One region of the Bacillus sp. CPT56D-587-MTF genome, then DNA from elsewhere that is predicted to be linked to it. Evidence: riboswitches for the same ligand, from Rfam matches in the RefSeq annotation. Region 1 holds a riboswitch; the other holds the start of a gene.
What was found. A riboswitch is a leader RNA that binds a small molecule or an ion and turns the genes downstream of it on or off. The one in region 1 is predicted to bind thiamine pyrophosphate.

Region 1 (3,432 bases):
CGAAAAACTCCATAATTCTATCCATAACAACTGCAATTCGCGCCATATACCCTGAGTCTTCTAATAATGAAATAAAAAAGAATAGTGCAAAGATTTGTGGTACGAATACTAATACAGCACCAACACCGGCAATAATACCTTCTGTAACTAGTGCTTGAATAAAATCAGAAGCTCCAATACTTGTAAGTCCAGCCGTCACCCAATCCGTAAGCTGGCCACCAAAAAACTCATCTAACATATCCGATAAAGGTGTACCAATCCACGTAAACGTAACCTGAAAAATAAAAAACATAACTGCTAAAAAGATTGGAAGTCCTAAAATTTTATGTGTAATTAATCTATCAATTTTTTCTGAAAAAGGAATTTTCCCTTCTTTCTCATGCTTCATAACATTTGTTTTTAACTTTTCAATATACGCTTCACGAGTTTTGTAAATGTGCTCTTCTAACGTACAATCAAGTCTTCCTTCTAAGCGAGATCGAATGGCTATGAGTTCCTTATAAATTGGTAATGCTTTCATTTCTTTTTCTACTACTTCGTTATTGCTTAAAAATTGAAGTGCTAACCATCTCGGATGCTCGTAATTCGCTGTCTCTAAAAGAGCAATTACTTCTCCAATTCCTTCATCCATTTGTACACCATATGAAATAAGGAATGGCTTTTTCTCTTTTTTGTCATTTTCTTTAAGAGTCGTAAGCAGTTCTTCACAGCCTTTTCCACTTCTTGCAACAACAGGAACGACTGTTACACCTAATAGCTCTGATAATCGTTTTACATCAATGACAATTCCTCTTTGCTTCGCCACATCAACCATGTTTAAACCAATTGAGACTGGCTTACCAAATTCAAGTAACTGCAACGTTAAATGCATATTTCTTTCAAACTGCGAGGAATCTACGATATTTAACATATGATTAAATTCTTCTGTTAATAGAAAGTTTGTTACAACACCTTCATCACGTGAAACTGGATTTAAATCATAAACACCTGGTAAATCAATTAATGTTCCTTGTCTATCTTTTAATTTACCAACCTTTTTTTCTACTGTTACACCGCTCCAGTTTCCTACGTATTCATAAGAACCAGTAAGTGCATTAAATAATGATGTCTTCCCTGTATTCGGATTCCCTAGCAAAGCTACCTTATTCACGCTAATTCCACCTTTATCATTTTCGCGTCACAATGACGAATACTAATTAACTGTCCACGACACTCCAATGTACAAGGACCTTTGAACATCGCTTTCTGTTTCAGGCGAAGTTCGCTTCCTTCAGCAAGACCGAAAGCAGCTAGTCTACGCTTTAATAGCTGATCTAAAGACTGAATACTTTTTACTAACACTTTCTCTCCAATTTTAATATCTACTAAGCTCATAACCTTCCCCCTCAGAAGAGAATGATAATTATTTTCAAAAAAATTATACCACACCCTATTTCTCTTGTACTATACCCTTTTGCTTCATATTTATTAACATTTCGCTACAATTCTATTTCAATTATTGTCATACTGTATTCGTTTGCCATTCTCATCCATTTCGCTTACAATAAACAATAACAAATAAAGAATTTCGTTATCACTGGGGGAGCCATGCCGCTGAGAGGGAACACTTCGTTCCGACCCTTCGAACCTGTTAGTTAATGCTAACGCAGGGATTGTGCAAACGTCCGAAATACATACCTCATTTTTATTTACGTATTTCGTATCCTCCTATGATATCTATTCTTTTTTGTACAACTTGGATTTAGGGGGAGACAACATGCGTAACACCAATTTACAAGCGATGATCGAATCTGCTATTCTTGCAGCCTTCGCCATGATTATCGATATTTTACCATTATCACTTAAACTTCCAACAGGCGGTTCTATCTCATTCGCTATGATTCCTATTTTTATTATTGCTTACCGCTGGGGCTTTAAATCAGCTTTCTTAGGCGGTTTAGTTTGGGGACTATTACAAATTGTCGTGGGAGATGCTTATATTTTAACACCTGTTCAAGCATTCATTGAGTACTTCATTGCCTTTGCTTTTATCGGATTTGCTGGCTTATTCTATCGTCCAATTCAAAAAGCACTTTTAACATCCAATGAAAATAGCTTAGAACAATCAAATTTAGGTAACCGTAAAGACAAACATTCATCAAAACAAAATCAGGGTAAGAAAGTCCTTGCTTATATTATCCTTGCTACATTTATCGGTAGCTTTGCTCGCTATTTCTGCCACTTTATTGCCGGCATTATTTTCTGGGAACAATATGCGCCGAAAGGTCAATCAGCTGTGTTATATTCATTAATCGTAAATGGAAGTACAATGCTTGGTTCTTTTATTTTATGTACCGTTTTACTTATATTTTTATTTATCACTTCACCACGATTATTCAAAAGCATCAGTGCTTATCAAATGAATACACAAAAAAAGGGTGCTTAATGAGCGCTCTTTTTTCATATCGTAATATCAATTAAAAATACAATAAATGCGCAAAAGAAAATAAATACCATTATACTTAGCCAATTGCTATGCACGGTTCATCGACTCCTTACATAACCTCATATTCTAAACAAATTATACTGATTAAAAATAAAGATTAGGTAAAGATAATATGAAAATAAATTAAAAAAGCATAGATCATATTGTCTACGCTTTTTTCGGTAAATAGAAATAAAATAATACACCATCTTCTGTATTTTCTGCCCCATATTCAGCATCATGTAGTTCTAAAATATTCTTTGAAATAGCAAGCCCAAGCCCCGTCCCACCTTGTGAACGCTGACGAGCTGTATCCACGCGATAAAAACGATCCCAAATTTTATCTAATTGCTCTTCTTCAATATGAGTACCTTTATTTTCAATGCACACTTTTATACGATTCTTCTCATCTATTGTAGAAATAATAATATCCTCTTTATTTGGTGTATATCGTATAGCATTCGTAATGAAGTTCACGATGACTTGTTCAATCCGGCCTTGATTTGCAATCACTTCAAATGAACTTATATTTTTATGAATATGAAGTTCTTTTTTCTCTATTTCCACAGATAGATGTTCACATATACCTTCAATTACTGTATCAATATAAAACGAATCTTTTTTCATTTTATATGTACCAGATTCAAATTTAGCTAACTCAAGCATATCCAAAATTAACGTATCCATTTTGTCTACTTCTCTCTCCATTGCCTGAAAATAATACTCTTTTTTATGTTCAGCTACCCCATCTTTTAAAATAGAAATACAGCTTTTCATAATACTTAGCGGTGTTTTTAATTCATGTGAAACACCAGAAATGAATTCTTTTCGCGTCTTTTCTAACTTTCTTTCCTTTTCAATATCTTCTTCTAACTGTCCAATATGCGAATGGAGTTTATTTGATAGCACATTAATATTTTTCGATAAATCTCCAATTTCATCTTTCGAAGTAATCGGTATTTTTTCTG
Region 2 (3,432 bases), 4.1 Mb from region 1:
AATAGATAAAAATACAATGTTTGTATTGTAAATGATTAAACAACAGATTAAACCTAAAAAGGCTACGTATTCAATTATAAGAGGTATATTGCGTGGCATACAATTTACCTAACTAAATATGGCAGTGGATTTACTGCATTTGTTTTTTCAAAATTCCATTCTCCATTATGTAATTCAAAATGAAGATGTTGCCCGTATGAATGACCTGTGTTTCCCATATGACCTATTAATTGTCCAGTCTGTACTTGATCACCAGCTTGTACAGTGCGATCCTTCATATGAGCATAAACAGTTGTATATAATTTCCCATTGATTTGATGCGCAATGAAAACAACATTGCCATAGCTAGCTGAATAATAAGATTTCACAACTTTACCTGCAGCAGCAGCTTGGATAGAGACGTTTCCTGGAGCGGCAATATCTATACCATAATGCATTTGTTCCCAGCGTATATCAAAGGTTGAGCTAATTCTTCCTTGAGCGGGGAATTTGAAAGCAGCTGGAATTGATGAAGGCTGATCTGTTTTAGCTTGTGGTTGATTTTGTACTACATAGTGTTTTGCTACATATCCGTATCCTGTGCCAAAACGAATTTTATACCAAGTACCTACAGTTTCTACTACTTGTACTTGAGTACCGTTTTGTAATGAACCGAGTAGAGCGCTACTTGTACTAGCTGTGCTACGTACATTTAGATTAGGTGTTGCAACAGTATATTTTGTATTATTTTGAACGGTGATTCCTTTTACTAAGGGTTGTGAACCATTAGAGATGAATGCTTTTTGTACGTAACCTGTTTGGCCATTATGTGATATTTTATACCATTCGCCTTGATCTTCTTGAACGGTAATAAACTTACCATTTGGTAATACATCTAAAATGGAAGATTCTAAATTAGGTTCAGAGCGAACGTTTAATGCATTAGCATTAACGATGTATTGATCATTAGATTGAAGTTTGTTTTTTAGTAAAATAGCATCTTTTTGTACATAACCTACTTTATTATGAACAGATACTTTATACCAACCATTAGTTGTTTCAATGATGTTCACTTTTGTATTAAAGCGAATTGTATCAATTGATGTGCTTTTTACGTTATCTTCTGTATGTAATGCTACTTGATCGACTTTGACATACCCAGTTTTAATATTAGATAATTGTTCAGCGTTTGCTTTTTGTACATTTGTTTCACCCATAGAAGGAAGTAAAGAAGCAATCGCTACAGTAGTTGCTGTTAAAGCAGTAGCTTTCATATTCATGGAATAGAGACCTCCTCTAGTTGTATAGTTGTAATTTTATTATAGTATAAAGATATAATATAGTGGGGGTATTCACATAAATGTAATATGAAATCAATATAAAAATAAATTTTTTGAGGATAATGATTCCTTTTTATACAATTAATTGGGGTTTTATTTTCTAAAATAGAATGTATGTATTGTATAATTTTGATATTATGTTGGCAATTAAGAAAATTAAAAAAGTTGATGATGTCTTATTAGGGTGTTATACTGACAGTGATAATTTTATAGTTTGCTAGGAGAGCTGGTGTTGCCAGCTGAGAGTAGGCCGTAAGCCTTTGATCCTTTTTATTACCTGATCTAGATTATGCTAGCGTAGGGAAGCAATTCGGACACTAACAATGAGTCCCCGTTTCTTTGCGTATAGAAACGGGGCTTTTTTATTTGAAAATTTCATATTGAAACCACTAGGGGTGCTTGACTTGCTGAGAGAGGAATAATCCTTAACCCTTACAACACCTGATCTAGGTAATACTAGCGAAGGGAAGTGGAACATCGAATAAATGTATAACTTTATTTGCTGTAACCACTTCTTATATATAGAAGTGGTTTTTTATTTAGATACATATATTGAAAGGGGATAGAGAAATGAAATTTTGCGATAGATTATTAGAAACTGTGCAACCGGTTTGGGAGATGAGTCATAATCATCCGTTTGTAGTGGGTATGGGAGATGGCACGTTAGAAAAAGATAAATTCCAGTATTATATTATTCAAGATTATTTATATCTGCTAGATTATGCAAAGTTATATGCGATTGGTGTTGTAAAAGCAACGAATCCACAAGTAATGGGAAAGTTCGCTGAACAAATTGATGGAATATTAAATGGCGAAATGACAATCCATAAACAATATGCAAAAAGACTTGGAATTTCTATAGAGGAGATAGAGTCTGCGAAACCATCTGCTAAAAATTTAGCTTATACAAATTACATGATGTCTGTATCTCAAAATGGCACACTTGCGGAATTAATAGCAGCGCTTCTTCCATGTATGTGGAGCTATTGGGAAATTGGAAAGCGTTTAAATGATATTCCTGGAGCAAGAGATCATGAGTTTTTTGGTGAGTGGATTCAAGGATATAGTTCGGAAGAATACGGTAATCTTTGTATTTGGTTAATAGATTTATTAAATGAAATGGCAGTTGGAAAGTCTGAGAAAGAACTAGAAAGATTAGAGGAGATCTTCTTATATTCCAGTCGATTTGAATATTTATTCTGGGATATGTCCTATCGTAAGGAGATGTGGGGATTTGAGGAGCAAGAACATACTACAGTTTCATAATGTTTCTTTTCATTACGATGAGAAACCAATCATCCATGAATTAAATGCTTCTATATATGAGAAAGAGTTTGTCAGTATTATCGGACCGAGTGGATGTGGAAAAAGTACTTTATTTCGCCTTATTACAGGTCTAGAAAAGGTAAGTACTGGACAGATAGAACTGACAGAAACAAAGAACCATCCTGTAGGATATATGCCGCAAAAAGATATGCTTTTGCCGTGGAGAACAATTATTGAGAATGCTGCCCTGCCGCTAGAGTGCCAAGGTGTACAGAAGAAAGAAGCAGAAGTAAAGGCAAAGGAACTGTTACATAAATTTGGTTTGCAAGGGTATGAGCAAAAATATCCGAAAGATTTATCTGGTGGGATGAGACAACGTGTATCTTTTATTCGAACTTTATTAACAGGCGGGGAGATATTGCTGTTAGATGAACCATTTAGTGCGTTGGATGCTTTAACGAAGACCTCTTTGCAAGAATGGTTGTTTGAACAATGGCAAGAGTGGGAAAAAACAATTTTATTCATTACTCATGATGTTGAAGAAGCGTTATTTCTTTCAAACAGAGTTTTAGTAGTGGAACAGCAGCCGATAACGACTTTGACTGAGCGGACTGTACCGCTTGATCATAACAGAACACGAAAAGATTTATATAAACCGGAAGTATTAGCGCTGAAAGATGAGCTTCTTAGTATGTTACAAAGGCAGGTACTTGTGTGATGAACCGATTGAAAGAATTAGTTCCTGCTATTACACTTTCTAGTATTTTACTAGCTGTGTGGGAAATAGGAGCAAGAATTGTAGATGAGATGTACATTTTACCGTCACCGTCTGCGATTGTAATGAAGA

Region 2: another riboswitch for thiamine pyrophosphate. It lies ahead of tenA (thiaminase II); the one in region 1 lies ahead of thiT (energy-coupled thiamine transporter ThiT).

What each region holds. Positions count from the first base shown of each region.
Region 1 covers NZ_JBYTEF010000001.1:4,451,006-4,454,437, forward strand. Annotated here, with positions in the region: gene feoB (ferrous iron transport protein B) at 1-1,150, opposite strand, end outside; gene AC3WVZ_RS22990 (FeoA family protein) at 1,147-1,374, opposite strand; TPP riboswitch at 1,569-1,670, shown strand; gene thiT (energy-coupled thiamine transporter ThiT) at 1,757-2,425, shown strand; gene AC3WVZ_RS23000 (sensor histidine kinase) at 2,633-3,432, opposite strand, start outside.
Region 2 covers NZ_JBYTEF010000001.1:377,189-380,620, forward strand. Annotated here, with positions in the region: gene AC3WVZ_RS01955 (hypothetical protein) at 1-99, opposite strand, end outside; gene AC3WVZ_RS01960 (SH3 domain-containing protein) at 105-1,259, opposite strand; TPP riboswitch at 1,529-1,640, shown strand; TPP riboswitch at 1,701-1,804, shown strand; gene tenA (thiaminase II) at 1,890-2,585, shown strand; gene AC3WVZ_RS01970 (ABC transporter ATP-binding protein) at 2,554-3,303, shown strand; gene AC3WVZ_RS01975 (ABC transporter permease) at 3,303-3,432, shown strand, end outside.